DNA from 4 places in the Cupriavidus sp. 2KB_3 genome. Region 3 is predicted to be linked to each of the others. Evidence: predicted binding sites of a transcription regulator. Region 3 holds the regulator's gene; each other region holds the start of a gene.

Evidence for each region. The regulator sigma-54, encoded in region 3, starts transcription at its own class of promoters, with help from an activator protein. The targets are predictions, from matches to a motif close to TGGCANGNAANCTGCTTT.
Region 1: the regulator sigma-54 is predicted to act here: its motif matches at 1,611-1,628, upstream of AB4120_RS06535 (circularly permuted type 2 ATP-grasp protein).
Region 2: the regulator sigma-54 is predicted to act here: its motif matches at 2,248-2,265, upstream of AB4120_RS09375 (formate/nitrite transporter family protein).
Region 4: the regulator sigma-54 is predicted to act here: its motif matches at 1,147-1,164, upstream of urtA (urea ABC transporter substrate-binding protein).

The regions. Positions count from the first base shown of each region.
Region 1 covers NZ_JBFRHD010000005.1:90,739-94,675, forward strand. Annotated here, with positions in the region: gene edd (phosphogluconate dehydratase) at 1-852, shown strand, start outside; gene AB4120_RS06530 (gluconokinase) at 1,030-1,548, shown strand; gene AB4120_RS06535 (circularly permuted type 2 ATP-grasp protein) at 1,794-3,269, shown strand; partial or broken gene AB4120_RS06540 (alpha-E domain-containing protein) at 3,302-3,937, shown strand, end outside.
Region 2 covers NZ_JBFRHD010000007.1:138,266-142,202, reverse strand. Annotated here, with positions in the region: gene AB4120_RS09385 (YncE family protein) at 1-689, shown strand, start outside; gene AB4120_RS09380 (nitrate- and nitrite sensing domain-containing protein) at 804-2,141, shown strand; gene AB4120_RS09375 (formate/nitrite transporter family protein) at 2,439-3,251, shown strand; gene AB4120_RS09370 (bifunctional protein-serine/threonine kinase/phosphatase) at 3,282-3,937, shown strand, end outside.
Region 3 covers NZ_JBFRHD010000002.1:20,949-24,885, forward strand. Annotated here, with positions in the region: gene lptA (lipopolysaccharide transport periplasmic protein LptA) at 1-381, shown strand, start outside; gene lptB (LPS export ABC transporter ATP-binding protein) at 422-1,222, shown strand; gene AB4120_RS01870 (RNA polymerase factor sigma-54) at 1,354-2,835, shown strand; gene hpf (ribosome hibernation-promoting factor, HPF/YfiA family) at 2,886-3,239, shown strand; gene AB4120_RS01880 (PTS sugar transporter subunit IIA) at 3,716-3,937, shown strand, end outside.
Region 4 covers NZ_JBFRHD010000021.1:17,329-21,265, reverse strand. Annotated here, with positions in the region: gene cyoC (cytochrome o ubiquinol oxidase subunit III) at 1-569, shown strand, start outside; gene cyoD (cytochrome o ubiquinol oxidase subunit IV) at 569-916, shown strand; gene urtA (urea ABC transporter substrate-binding protein) at 1,221-2,483, shown strand; gene urtB (urea ABC transporter permease subunit UrtB) at 2,630-3,937, shown strand, end outside.

The sequences.
Region 1 (3,937 bases), on a different contig from region 3:
GCCGATGTGAACCACTTCCACGCGGCCGGTGGCGTGGCCTATGTGATTGGCCAGCTGCTCGAGGCCGGCTTGCTGCACGAGGACGTACAGACCGTGATGGGGCAAGGGCTGGCGCGCTACACCGAGGAGCCTGTGATGACCGACGGCGCGCTGCGCTGGCGCGACGGTCCGGCCACCAGCGGCGATGCCGCCGTGCTGGCGCCGGCGTCGGCGCCGTTCTCGAGGGAGGGCGGGCTACGCCTGATGGCCGGCAACCTCGGCCGGGGCGTGATCAAGGTGTCGGCCGTGGCCGACGAGCATCGGATCGTGGAGGCCCCGGCCCGCGTGTTCGACTCCCAGGAGGCGCTGCAAGCCGCCTTCGAGGCCGACGAACTGAATCGTGACGTGGTGGCGGTGGTCCGCTTCCAGGGGCCGAATGCCAACGGCATGCCCGAGTTGCACCGCCTTACGCCGGCGCTCGGCGCGCTGCAGGATGCCGGCCACAAGGTGGCGCTGGTGACAGATGGCCGGATGTCGGGGGCGTCCGGCAAGGTGCCGGCAGTGATCCATGTGGGGCCGGAGGCGCTTGTCGGCGGCCCGCTGGCGCGGGTGCGCGACGGCGACCGGATCCGCGTAGATGCCGTATCCGGCACATTGACCCTGGTTGGCGATGCCGGCGTGCAGGCCGAATTCGCTGCGCGCGTCCCGGCGACCGCGCCGGACGACGAGTTTGCGCGCTTCAGCATGGGGCGCGGCCTGTTCGGGCTGTTCCGGCGCCATGCACGGATCGCCGAGGAAGGCGGCAGTGCCCTGGACTTGTCCGAGGCCGACGCCGCGCCCGCTGTCCAAACGGCCGGCGCGGTCGCACAATAGGCAAACGCTCACCTTGCCCTGCACGCACTTAGTCGTCGTTTAGTCGTTTTACGATTTTCAGCAATCGCCGCGGCTCGGTATCTCCATGCCGCGGTGCACCTTCGCGCCACATTTTTCGCGCCCGAAGGCTACCGACAAGGATGGCCCGACCATCCGACCATGATCGACGGAGCAGACATGATCTATATCCTGATGGGCGTTTCCGGCAGCGGGAAAACCACGGTCGGCCAGCTGCTGGCCAGCCAGTTGCACTGCGGCTTCCACGATGCGGACGCCTTCCACAGCGAGGCCAACAAGGCCAAGATGCACAACGGCATTCCGCTGACCGACGAGGACCGCTGGCCCTGGCTGGCCGCGATGCGCGCCGCCATCGACACCGCCCGGGCCGAGGGCCGCACCCACGTTTTCACCTGCTCGGCGCTGCGCCAGACCTACCGCGACCGCCTGACCCCGCCGGACGGCGGCGTGACCTTCGTCTTCATGAAGGGCGACGCCGGCACCATCGGCAGCCGGCTGTCGGCGCGCACGGACCATTTCTTCAACCCGGCGCTGCTGCAAAGCCAGTTCGATACCCTCGAAGAGCCGCGCGACGCGCTGGTACTGGATATCCGCCGCACGCCCGAGGCGCTGGTCCAGGACATTCTGGACAAGTGCCCGCCCGAGTCGGCCGCCTGCAGCGGGAAGCCCGCCGCCTGACCTGAACTGACCTAATCCCGCCAGCCAGCGCCCAGGGCGCCGTGCCTTCGGTGGCGCGTGGCTGGCAAGCATCTTGCTAAACCGATTCACGTGCCGGCGCGCGTGACCCTTGCGGGTTTTGCCGGCGCGGATATGCTGAAAGAGCCAACTCGACAAGGCATCGACAAACGGGCGACCGGGGAGACGGCACGGCACGGTCAGTACGAGGCCGGCGCGGGCGCCCATTTCACGAAGGAGCGGCCATCATGGCGGCGCGGTTTTTCGACGAGATGCTGGAAGGGCGGGAGGACGGCGTGGTGGCGGCCATCGAGGCCGGACAGACGCTGCCGTCCGGGGCGGTCAGGGCCCACTATCGCAATTTTGCGGACTGGATCGGGCGGCAGTCCGCATCGACGATGGACAACAAGCGCGCCGAGGCGGACCTGATCTTCCGGCGCGTGGGCATTACCTTTGCCGTCTATGGCGACAAGGACGAGTCAAACAGCGGCACCGAACGGACCATTCCGTTCGATGTGATTCCACGCATCTTCCCGGCCAGCGAGTGGGCCACGCTCGAGCGCGGCCTGCGCCAGCGCGTGGCGGCGCTGAACCGGTTCATCCACGATATCTACCACGGCCAGGACATCATCCGCGCCGGCGTGATTCCACCCGACCAGATCTACAACAACGCCCAGTACCGGCCGGAGATGCTCGGCATCGACGTGCCGCGCGACATCTACGCACACGTGGCCGGCATCGACGTGGTGCGCGCCGGCGAGGGCGAGTTCTATGTGCTGGAGGACAACCTCCGGGTGCCTTCCGGCGTCTCGTACATGCTTGAAAACCGCAAGATGATGATGCGGTTGTTCCCGGAGCTGTTCGCGCGCAACCGGGTGGCGCCGGTGGCGCACTATCCCGACCTGCTGCTGGACATGCTGCGCAGCGTGTCGCCCCAGAACATCGCCGATCCCACCGTGGTCGTGCTCACGCCGGGCATGTACAACTCGGCGTATTTCGAGCATGCGTTCCTGGCCCAGCAGATGGGTGTGGAACTGGTGGAGGGCAGCGACCTGTTCGTCGAGGACGAGCACCTCTACATGCGCACCACGCAGGGGCCGCAGCGCATCGACGTGATCTACCGCCGCGTGGATGACGACTTCCTTGACCCCCTCGCATTTCGTCCAGATTCGGCGCTCGGTGCGGCCGGGCTGCTGTCGGTCTACCGGGCCGGCAATGTGACGATCAGCAACGCCATTGGCACGGGCGTGGCTGACGACAAGTCGATCTACCCCTACGTGCCGGACATGATCCGCTTCTACCTCGGCGAGGAAGCCATCCTCAACAACGTGCCGACCTATATGTGCCGGCGCCCGGACGATCTCCAGTTCGTGCTCGATCATATGGCCGACCTCGTGGTCAAGGAGACCCACGGCGCGGGCGGCTACGGCATGCTGGTCGGCCCGGCGGCCACGCGCGCCGAGATCGACCAGTTCCGCGAGGTGGTGAAGTCGCGCCCCGAGCAGTACATCGCCCAGCCGACGCTGGCGCTGTCCACCTGCCCGACCTATGTGGAGTCGGGCATCGCGCCGCGCCATATCGACCTGCGGCCGTTCGTGCTGTCGGGCAAGGAGGTGCGCATGGTGCCGGGCGGGCTGACCCGCGTGGCGCTGCGCGAAGGGTCGCTGGTGGTCAACTCCTCGCAGGGGGGCGGCACCAAGGACACCTGGGTGCTGGAGCGCTGAGCCATGGAATACGCCGATCGCCGGGAGAACCCATCATGTTGAGCCGCACCGCCGACCATCTGTTCTGGATGTCCCGCTATACCGAGCGCGCCGAGAACACCGCGCGCATGCTCGACGTCAACTACCAGACTTCGCTGCTCCCGCAGTCCGCCGAAGTGGCCGAGCAGGGCTGGTGGGCGATGCTCGATATTTCGGAGCTGACCAACGCCTTCGACCACAAGTACGGCCTGCTGCACCGGGACGACGTGATCGATTTCATGGTCCGCGACATGACCAATCCGTCGTCGATCATGAGCTGCCTGCGCGCGGCGCGCGAGAACGCCCGCGCGGTGCGCGGCTCGCTGACCACGGAGGTCTGGGAGACGCTGAACACCACCTGGCTGGACGTGCAGCGCATGATCGCCGATGGCGAACTGCGCGACGACCCCTCCCGCTTCTTCGAGTGGGTCAAGTTCCGCTCGCATCTGGCGCGCGGCGTGCAGTTCGGCACCATGCTCAAGGACGACGCCTTCCATTTCATGCGGCTTGGCACGTTCCTGGAGCGGGCCGACAACACCGCGCGGATCCTCGACGTCAAGTTCCAGGCGTCCGGCCGGCGCGACGAGGACGACCTTGCCTTCCAGGGCGGCCAATTGCAGAGTCAGAGTCAGGGCGGGGGCTCCCAGAGC
Region 2 (3,937 bases), on a different contig from region 3:
ACTTCGCCCACACGGCGGCGGGCGAGTTCGCCTACATCACGGTGGGCGGGCTGAATCAGGTCAAGGTGTTCCGGACCGACGACTTCTCCCAGGTGGCCACGATTCCGGTGGGGAGCCTGCCGCACGGCATCTGGCCCTCGGGCGATGGCACCCGGATCTACGTGGGGCTGGAGAACGCCGACCAGCTGACCGCCATCGACACCGCCACCAACCAGGTGGTGGCCAACGTGCCGGTCGGGCAGGCGCCGCAGGCCATCGCCTATGTGCCGAACGCCGTGCCCGAAGGCGACGGCACGCAGGGGCTCCAGCCCCTGGGGGTAGCCGGGCAGACCACGCAGCTGAAGCTGCATGGCGTCGTGAACGGCAAGCCGGTGGCCACCGACCATGCGCCGACCAGCGTCACGCTGTTCGACCAGGGGCTGCTCCAGGTCCTGCAGGCATCGGCCACCGGGCTGCAACCGAAGCATGCCTATGTGCTGGCGCTCGCCAGCCGCGCGGACGGCGGCGGCCCGCTGGAGCCGCTCGCCGCCTTCATGACAAATCCGGCCGGCTCGGCCATCGTCAACGCGATTGGCCCGATCCGGCAGGTGGTGCGGGACGATGCCGGGGCCGGCGCGCGCCGCTATCTCGTGATCGCCCCGTCGGAAAATGGCAAACCCGGGGCGCCTGTGCAGGTGCAGGCACTGTAGGCGGGCAGAGGGGCAGGGAACGCGTGGCACGGATGATACAAATGGCACGACATTTGCGTATTACCCAGCAAATGCGTAGTACCCATCCCGGCCGCGCCCCACATTCCCAGCACAATGCCCCTTTCCGCCTCAACCCTCGTCCTTCGGGCCAAGCAGCTCGAGATCGAGGCCGTTCGCCTGATGGCAAGCCGCGTGGAGCTGGCCGACCTGATCGGCCAGCTGATCCACGCCTTGCAGCGTGAACGGGGGGCCAGCAGCATCTTCCTGGCCTCGGGTGGGCAACGGCTGGCGCAGGAGCGCCAGACGGCGATGGGCGAAGCGGTCCACATCGCGTCCCGGCTGGACGAGCGCTTTGCCAGCCAGCTGGAAGCGGGCCAGACGGGGCAGACAGGGCAGACGGGCACGGCGTCGATGGTGTCGTTGATGGCCTGGGTGCAGCTCGACCTGGCCACGCTGCCGGCGCTGCGCCACTCCATCGATCAATGCCAGACCACCGCGCACGACGCCGTGGCGGCATTCAGCCGCCTGATTGCCGCGCTGCTGGAGTTGATCTTCCATCTGGCCGATGTGGCCATGTATCCGGGCATCGCCCGGCCGCTGGTGGCCTTCGTCTACCTCGTGCAGGGCAAGGAAGCCGCCGGGCAGGAGCGGGCCGTCGGGGCGCAGATGTTCGCCTCCGGCACCTGCGCCGGCACTGCGCAGCAGCGCGTGCAGCAGTTGGTGGAAGCCCAGCAGCGCAGCTTCCAGATGTTCGAGCGCTTCGCCGATCCGACGCTGCTCGCGGCATGGCGGCAACGGCAGGCCAGCGCCGCGGTTGCCGCGCAGGACGGCATGCGCCGCACGCTGCTGACCACGCCGCCGGGCGCGGCGCTGGTTCACGATGACAGCGAGAAATGGTTCGAAGTGTGCAGCGAGGTCATCACCGGCATGTGGACGCTGGAGATGCAGGTGGTGCAGGACCTGCGCAAGGCCTGCGAGACGCAGATCCAGCGCTCCCAGGCCGATCTCCAGGATTCCGCCGGGCTGCTGCGCCAGCTGCTGGACAACCCGCCGCCCCATACCCATGCCGTCGAGCGCTTTTTCGATGTGGCCGAGCAGCCCGCCGCCGCGCCGGTGCTGCCGGGCATGCCCGATGCCGCGAATGGCCCCTCCGACGTGCATGCCACCACGGTCACGTCGCTGGAGCGCCTGCTGCGCCAGCAGTCGGCACGGCTGGCGCAGACCGAAGTGGAACTCGATGCGGCCCGGCGCGCGCTCAAGGAGCGCAAGGTGATCGAGCGCGCCAAGAACGCGCTGATGGCCCGTATGGGGCTCAGCGAGGACGCCGCCTTCCGGGCCCTGCAGAAGGCGTCGATGGACAACAATCGCCGGCTGGCGGACATCGCCGAAGCCACCCTGTCCCTCACCGGGCTCGCCCTGCCCCCGCAGGACGACGATCGGCACCAGGATTGAACCCGGCCACCCACGCGCACCAAAAGCGGGCGGGCCATGCACTACCAACGCCCCCAGGATCGTCACTTGGCCCTGCCCGGCCCGTTCCCGGCCCCCACCCCTCGGCGGGCATGGAACCTGCGTCAGCACTGACATCGGGCTGATGGCGGCCTGGAAGTACACCCCCCTGTAACGCATCAAGGATAACGGCGTCCTGTCACGCGCCGGCCGTAGGCCGGGCGGACGGACGCCGTTTGTCTTTCCCGAGCCAAACGAAGCAAACGAAGTAAAACGAAGCAAACGGAGAGGAAATACACAATGGCCTATCTCGCCCCCACCGAGTTCGTCACCAAGATGGTCGATGCCGGAGAGTCCAAGCTGCTGATGTCCACGCGGGACACGCTGATCCGGTCCTATATGGCCGGCGCCATCCTGGCGCTGGCGGCGGCCTTCGCGGTGACCGTCACCGTCAACACCGGCAACGCGCTGGTGGGCGCACTGCTGTTCCCGGTCGGCTTCTGCATGCTGTACCTGATGGGCTTCGACCTGCTGACCGGCGTCTTCACGCTCGCGCCGCTGGCCGTGCTGGACCGCCGCCCGGGCGCCACCTGGGGCGGCGTCATGCGCAACTGGGGCCTGGTGTTCTGCGGCAACTTCGCCGGCGCCATCACCGTGGCGCTGTTCATGGCCATCATCTTCACCTTCGGCTTCTCCGAAGCCCCCAACGCCATTGGCCAGAAGATCGGCCACATCGGCGAAGGCCGCACCGTGGGCTACGCCGCGCACGGCGCCGCCGGCATGCTGACCCTGTTCATCCGCGCCGTGATGTGCAACTGGATGGTCTCCACGGGCGTGGTGGCCGCCATGATGTCGACCTCGGTATCCGGCAAGGTCATCGGCATGTGGATGCCCATCCTCGTGTTCTTCTACATGGGCTTCGAGCACTCCATCGTGAACATGTTCCTGTTCCCGTCGGGCCTGATGCTGGGCGGCAACTTCACCATCATGGACTACCTGATCTGGAATGAAATCCCCACCGTGCTGGGCAACCTGGTAGGCGGCCTGACCTTCGTGGGCGCCACGCTCTACAGCACGCACTACAAGACGGCCAGCAAGCGCGCGCTGGGCTGATCGCCACCCCGGCATCGAGGCGACTGCGCCATGTCCGGAAGCGGGCTCCAGGTCAGCGTCGGCCAACATTCCGACGCGGGCCGGATGGCGGTCAACCAGGACTTTCATGGCGTGACCCACCCCGCCGGCCACCACCGCGTGACCAAGGGCGTCGCGCTGGCGCTGGCGGACGGCATCAGCACCAGCGCGGTCAGTCAGATCGCCAGCGCTGCCGCCGTCCGCACCTTCCTCGAAGACTACTACTGCACCTCCGAAGCCTGGACCGTGCGGCGGGCGGCGCAGTGCGTGCTGGCCGCCGTCAATTCCTGGCTCCATGCACAGAGCCGGCACAGCGAGGCCCGCTTCGACCGCGATCGTGGCTACGTCTGCACGTTCAGCGCGCTGATCTTCAAGGCGCGGGAGGCCCACCTGCTGCATGTGGGCGATGCGCGCGTCTATCGGCTGCATCGGCATACGCTGGAGCAGCTCACCGTCGATCACCGGGTCTGCGTGTCGGCCTCCGAGGCCTATCTGGGCCGGGCGCTGGGCGCGAGCCCGTCTGTCGAGATCGACTACCGCACGTGGGGCGTGGAGCCCGGCGAGATCTACCTGCTGGCCACCGACGGCGCCTACGAATACCTGGAAGCCGCCGATATCCACCAGGCCCTGACCGCCAGTGGCGACGATCTGGACCGCGCCGCGCAGGC
Region 3 (3,937 bases):
TACCAGTACGCGGTGGCCACGGCCAACCCGGGCCGTCAGGCGTATATCCGCCAGAAGCGCGACGGCGTGGATGAATACATCGACGGCTGGGGCGACCGCATCGAGTACGACGGCAAGCAGGAAATGTCGAAGCTGATCGGCCATGCCCGTGCGGCGCGGATCGCCGGCGCCAAGACCGTCGACGAGATCCGCGGCGCCGTGATCACCTACGACAGCCGCAACGAGTACTACACGGCCGCGGGCGGCGACAACAACACCTCCACCGGCAATCCGTCCGGCCGCGTGCGCGCCGTGCTCTCGCCGCGCGCGGACCAGGCCAGCGGCGCCGCCGCGCCGCCGCCGCTGGAACTGAAGCCGGCGCCCGCGCCCGGCAAGCCCTGAACCCCGGACGCGCCCGCCGCGTCACGCATGCATTGACCTGATGAACGACTCCGCCACGCTCGCCCCGAACGCCTCCGCAGCCCCGTCGGCCGCCCGTACCGACAGCAGCACGCTGGTCGTGCGCCACCTGAAGAAGCGCTACGGATCGCGCACCGTGGTCAAGGACGTCTCGCTGGACGTGAAGAGCGGCGAGGTGGTCGGCCTGCTCGGCCCGAACGGCGCCGGCAAGACCACGTCGTTCTACATGATCGTGGGCCTGGTGGCGCTGGATGAAGGCGACATCGTGCTGGACGACCAGCACATCAGCGGCCTGCCGATCCACGAGCGCGCCCGCATGGGCCTGTCCTACCTGCCGCAGGAGGCCTCGGTCTTCCGCAAGCTCAACGTCGAGGAAAACATCCGCGCCGTGCTGGAGTTGCAGATCGAGAACGGCAAGTCGCTGCCGAAGGCGGAGATCGAACGGCGCCTCGATTCGCTGCTGGACGACCTGCAGATCGCCCACCTGCGCAACAACCCGGCGCTGTCGCTCTCCGGCGGCGAGCGCCGCCGCGTGGAAATTGCCCGGGCGCTGGCCTCCGCGCCGCGCTTCATCCTGCTCGACGAACCGTTCGCCGGCGTGGACCCCATCGCCGTGGGCGAAATCCAGCGCATCGTGAGCTTCCTGAAGGCGCGCAATATCGGCGTGCTGATTACCGACCACAACGTGCGCGAGACGCTCGGCATCTGCGACCATGCCTACATCATCAGCGAAGGCACGGTGCTGGCCGCCGGCCAGCCTGAGGAAATCATCGCCAACGAGTCCGTGCGACGCGTCTACCTGGGCGAAAACTTCCGCATGTGACCCATCGGCCGCCACGTGCGGCCGCGTTTCTTTCGGTCCACGGCGACAGCCGGGGGCGATCAGGAAGCCAGAGCGATAGGCGATAGCAATTTCCGTTCCATAGTCGGAAGGATGCGCATAGAATAGGTCGCATGAAACCGTCGCTTCAGCTTCGTCTCTCGCAACATCTGGCATTGACCCCGCAGCTGCAACAGTCGATCCGATTGTTGCAGCTCTCGACGCTTGAACTCCAGCAGGAAGTGGAACAGGCGCTCACCGAAAACCCCCTGCTCGAACGCGAGAACGACTGGATCGAAAGCCCGCTGCGGGTGTCCGCCGATGGCTCGGTCAGCCTCCAGAGCGCCCCGGCGCCGGCTTCCTCCGAGCCGCAGCCCAACGGCGACGCACGCAGCGAGGGTGCATCCGGCGGCGAGGACGACAACTACAACGACAACGGCAGCGAGGACTACGGCAGCGACTGGAGCCTCGACGACTTTGCCCGCCGCCCCCAGGGCGACGAGGACGAGAAGACGCCGATGCAGCTGCGCGACGCCGAGCCCACGCTGCGCGAGCACCTGATGGAGCAGCTGGCCCCGCTGAAGATCTCCGTGCGCGACAAGGGCCTTGCCATCTTCCTGGTCGAGTCGCTCGACGATGACGGCTACCTGAGCGCCTCGCTCGAGGAAATCTGCACCGAACTGCCCGAGGAACTCGAGTTCGAGATCGACGAAGTCCACGCGATCCTGACCCTGCTGCAGAGCTTCGACCCGCCCGGCGTGGGCGCGCGCAATGCCGCCGAGTGCCTCAGCCTGCAATTGCGGCGCCTGAAGCACCCGCATCGCGACCTGGCGCTGACCATCGTCAACCATCACCTGGAATTGCTGGCCGTGCGCGACTACACACGGCTAAAGAAAGCGCTCCAGGTGGACGAAATAGCACTGAAGGCAGCACACGAACTGATTCGCTCGCTGGCGCCGTATCCGGGGCATGCGTTCAACCGTCCCGAAGCCGACTTCGTGGTGCCCGACGTGTTCGTGCGCAAGAGCGGCAGCGGATGGATCGCGGCGCTCAATCCGGACGTCATGCCACGGCTGCGCATCAACGACATGTATGCGCAGATCCTGCGCGGCGCGAAGGGTGAGTCGGGGACGGCGGGCCTGCAGCAGAAGCTTCAGGAGGCGCGGTGGCTTATCAAGAACATCCAGCAACGATTCGACACGATCCTGCGTGTTTCTCAGGCAATTGTCGAACGTCAAAAGAACTTTTTCACGCATGGCGAAATCGCGATGCGCCCCTTGGTTTTGCGGGAAATAGCCGATACACTCGGTTTACATGAGTCGACCATTTCCCGGGTCACCACGAATAAGTACATGGCCACGCCCATGGGTACTTTCGAGTTGAAGTACTTCTTTGGGAGCCACGTCTCCACGGAGACTGGCGGCGCGGCCTCCTCCACGGCAATCCGCGCGCTGATCAAGCAACTGATAGGAGCCGAAGACCCCAGGAATCCCCTTTCCGACAGCCGGATCGCCGAACTGCTGGGCGAGCAAGGCTTCGTGGTCGCACGCCGCACGGTGGCCAAATACCGCGAAGCGCTCAAGATCCCCGCAGTGAATCTCCGCAAGACTTTGTAGCCGAGCCGCAACCGCCTGCCTGGTGCGGCTCTTTCAGAAGGAGAAGCGCTATGAACTTCAAGATCAGTGGACACCACCTCGACATCACGCCCCCGCTGCGTGAGTATGTGGAAACGAAACTGGAGCGAATTGTCAGACATTTCGATCAGGTCATCGGCGTGAGCGTGCTGCTATCGGTGGACAACCACAAGGAAAAGGACCGGCGCCAGTACGCGGAAATCAATCTGCATCTGAAGGGGAAGGACATCTTCGTCGAAGCGCATCATGAAGATCTGTATGCGGCGATCGACTGTCTGGTCGACAAGCTCGACCGCCAGGTCATCCGCTACAAGGACCGCGTACAGGGCCACGATCGCGAGGCGGTGAAGTACCAGATGGCCGCCCAGCAACTGACGCAGCAGTAGACCTGCAGGCAACCGGAAGCAGAGCGGTTGCCAACCCTGCAGAGGACTGAAAAGAAGAGCTCAAGCCGCGCAATCAGCGCGGCTTTTTTGATGGGCGCGCGCCGCCGCGGTGGCGGTGCGGGCACCTGGAATGTTTCGTTACCTTATTGCCACGCCCGAGGACGATCCGGGACACCCGGGAGCGGTCAAAATGGGAACAAGTGTTCGCAAGCCGCCCTGCTCGGTGTATGCTCCGCCATACAAATAACGACAGGACGGCCCCGGGACACCCCGGGTGGGCAAGCCGGCCGGCACGTCGTGGCACCGCCGCGACCCCGGCGCTGCATCGCAAAATCGCGGTGGAGCCCTGCTCTATAATGGCCGGACGCTCCAATGCGGGCGTCCCAGATAAGTTCTCGGTACCCTAGCTTCGCCACGTATCCGGCGGGACGGCCTTCGCGCCCCGGCCCGCTAACCTGACTTCTCGCGCATCGCCCATGAATCGTTTGGCCAAATTGCTGCCACCCGGCAACATCCATCTCGACGTCACCGTCACCAGCAAGAAGCGGGTCTTCGAGCAAGCCGGGCTCCTGTTCGAGAACAACCATGGCGTGGCCCGCGCTACCGTGACCGATAACCTGTTCGCGCGCGAATCGCTGGGTTCCACGGGCCTGGGTGCCGGCGTGGCCATTCCGCACGGCCGCATCAAGGGCCTCAAG
Region 4 (3,937 bases), on a different contig from region 3:
ACGCCCATCACGACACCAGCGAGAACACCATCTTCGGTTTCTGGCTGTACCTGATGAGCGACTGCATCTTGTTCGCGTGCCTGTTCGCCGCCTACGCCGTGCTGCGCGGCGAAGTGGCGGGCGGCCCGTCGGGCAAGGAGCTGTTCGAGCTCAACTTCGTGCTGGTCGAGACGTTCATCCTGCTGTTCTCGTCGATCACGTACGGCTTCGCCATGATCTCGCTGCAGAACCGCAGCAAGGGTCGCGTGCTGTTCTGGCTCGGCGTGACGTTCCTGCTGGGTGCCGCGTTCATGTCGATGGAAATCTATGAGTTCCATCACCTGATCCACGAAGGCGCCGGCCCCGGCCGCAGCGCGTTCCTGTCGTCGTTCTTCACGCTCGTGGGTACCCACGGGCTGCACGTGGCCAGCGGCATGGTCTGGATGCTCGTGCTGATGTGGCAGCTGAACAAGAAGGGCATGACCGCGACGATGGAAAAGCGCCTGAACTGCCTGAGCCTGTTCTGGCACTTCTTGGACATCGTCTGGATCGGCGTCTTCACCGTGGTCTACCTGATGGGAGCACTGTAATGGCACAACAACATGCAACGGCTGCCCACGGCGAGTCGCACGGCCACAGCAGCGTCAAGTCGTATGTGATCGGCTTCGTGCTGGCCGTGATCCTGACGGTGATCCCGTTCAAGATCGTGATGGACGGCACCATGGACCGCGGCACGATCCTCTGGATCATCCTCGGCATGGCCGTGGTCCAGATCGTGGTCCACCTGAAGTACTTCCTCCATATGGATGGCTCCAAGGGTCAGCGCTGGAACGTCATGGCGTTCCTGTTCACGCTGCTGATCCTGTTCATCGTGCTGGCCGGTTCGCTCTGGATCATGCACAACATGAATGCCAACATGATGCCGATGATGAAGTAAGCATCGTCAGGCATGCTGCGAAGACGGGGCCCTCGGGCCCCGTTTTTTATTGCCGACGGTGCGCGATGCACTGTCGCCGGCCCGCATCCTGCACTGATTTGCGGCCATGCACGATGCCGGTGCGGCGCCGGGCGCGGCCCCCGCGGCCCGGTTGGCACCGCAATGGTGCGCCGGCATCACCCGCCGTGACGTTTCCTCCCACCTTTGATCGTTCCCGGCCCGGCCGTCCATGGCACGCTAGTTGCAGAAGGATCACCCGGGGTGCGTAGAGTCCCTGACCACATACGACAAACTGGGAGCTGCAATGAAACGACGTGACATGCTGAAGCTGTCGGCGGTAGCCGCCGCGGCGATGATCGGTACCAGCCCGCTGCTGGCGCAGTCGAAGGATCCGATCAAGGTCGGCATCCTGCATTCGCTGTCGGGCACGATGGCCATCTCCGAGACCTCGCTCAAGGACGTGGCGCTGATGACCATCGACGAGATCAACAAGAGCGGCGGCGTGCTGGGCCGCAAGCTCGAGCCGGTGGTGGTGGACCCCGCCTCCAACTGGCCGCTGTTCGCCGAAAAGGCGCGCCAGCTGATCACGCAGGACAAGGTCGCCGTCACGTTTGGCTGCTGGACCTCGGTATCGCGCAAGTCCGTGCTCCCGGTATACGAGGAACTGAACTCGCTGCTGTTCTACCCGGTGCAGTACGAGGGCGAGGAAATGTCGAAGAACGTGTTCTACACCGGCGCCGCGCCTAACCAGCAGGCCATCCCGGCTGTGGAATACCTGATGAGCAAGGAAGGCGGCGGCGCCAAGCGCTTCTTCCTGCTCGGCACCGACTACGTGTACCCGCGCACGACCAACAAGATCCTGCGCGCGTTCCTGAAGAGCAAGGGCGTGGCCGACAAGGACATCGAGGAGGTCTACACCCCGTTCGGCCACAGCGACTACCAGACCATCGTCGCCAACATCAAGAAGTTCTCGCAAGGCGGCAAGACGGCTGTGATCTCGACGATCAACGGCGATTCCAACGTGCCGTTCTACAAGGAACTGGGCAACGCCGGCCTGAAGGCCAAGGACGTGCCGGTGGTGGCATTCTCCGTGGGCGAGGAAGAGCTGCGCGGCATCGACACCAAGCCGCTGGTTGGTCACCTGGCCGCCTGGAACTACTTCATGTCGGTGAAGAACCCGGAGAACGACGCGTTCAAGAAGCAATGGGCGGCATGGGTCAAGGCCAACAATCTGCCCGGCGGCGACAAGCGTGTGACCAACGACCCGATGGAAGCCACCTACGTTGGCATCCACATGTGGGCGCAGGCGGTCAAGAAGGCCGGCACCACCGATGCGGACAAGGTGCGCCAGGCCATGTACGGCCAGACCTTCAAGTCGCCGGATGGCTTCACGCTGACCATGGGCGAGAACCATCACCTGTACAAGCCGGTGATGATCGGCGAAGTGAAGGGCGACGGCCAGTTCACGGTGGTGTGGAAGACGCCGAAGCCGGTGCGCGCACAGCCGTGGAGCCCGTTTATCGCGGGTAACGAAGGCAAGCCGGACAAGGTTATCGCCGGCCGCTGATGCCGTAGACATCGCCGGAAGGGGGCTTCGGCGCCCTTCCGGCTCGGCTCCCTTTTCCCGCTTGCGGGGGGAGGGGAGCCCTCCCTCGGTCGTTCCACGCATAAAAGACGCGAACCATCGCGCAATATCAGACGCCAGCCAGCCCTATGCACCGATCTCCATTCCCGTCCGCCTTGCCGTGGCTGCGCGCCATGCTGGCTGCGCTGCTGCTGGCCGCCGCGCCGCTGTGGGCGGCACCGCTCACCCAGGCGGACCTCAAGCCGTTGGTTGAAGACGACTTCGACGCCAAGACGGCTGCGCTCGCCGCGCTGACCCAGGCGCCGCCCGAACAGGCTGGCCCGATCCTGCGTGCACTCCAGGACGACACGCTGCAATATGCGCCATCAGTGGGCATGGTGCGCCAGGACGACGGCAAGACCGTCGATGCCATCACCGGCAAGCCGGTGACCGTGAAGGCCGATGAACTCGAGTCGCTCACGCTGAACAACAGCCTGCGGGCCATCGTCGATAGCGCCGCGAGCAGCCTGCTGCTGCAATCGCCGGACATCGCGGTGCGCACGCAGGCCATCAACACCTTGTCCGATCAACCCGAGAATGCCTCGCGTGAAGCCGTTGAAGCGGCCCGCAAGGCCGAGGCCGACGCCGGCCTGCGCGCCCGGCTCGACGTGATCTGGGCCAGCACCGTGCTGGCGCAAGGCACCGACGCCACGCGCGACGCGCGACTGGAAGCCATCCGTATCCTCGGCCAGGACAGCAACCCGCAGATCCGCCAGAAGCTGATGCCGCTGGTCGAGCGCGACGAAGCCGGCAAATTCAAGGAGCCCGATGCCGATGTGCGCGCCGCCGCCCAGCAGGCCATCGACAAGATGCGCGGCGAGCAGGGCCGCGCCGAGCTGCTCGGCAACCTGTTTGCCGGCCTGAGCCTTGGCAGCGTGCTGCTGCTGGCCGCGCTGGGCCTGGCCATCACCTATGGGTTGATCGGCGTTATCAACATGGCGCACGGGGAGTTCCTGATGATCGGCGCCTACGCCACCTATGTGGTGCAGACGCTGTTCCGCGCCTATGCCCCCAACGCGTTCGACTGGTACCTGCTGGCGGCGCTGCCGGCGTCGTTCCTGGCGGCGGGCGTCGTCGGCTTCGCCATCGAGCGGATCGTGCTGCGCCACCTGTACGGCCGCCCGCTCGAGACGCTGCTGGCCACCTTCGGTATCAGCCTGCTGCTGATGCAGGCCGTGCGCACCATCTTCGGCGCCCAGAACGTGGAAGTGGCCAATCCCAACTGGATGAGCGGCGGCGTGACGGCGATGGCCGGCCTCGTGATTCCGTACAACCGCATCGTCATCATCGCCTTCGCGCTGGCCGTGGTGGCCGTGGCGTGGGCCGTGCTGAACCGCACCCGGCTCGGGCTGTTCGTGCGTGCCACCACGCAGAACCGCACCATGGCGGCCTGCGTG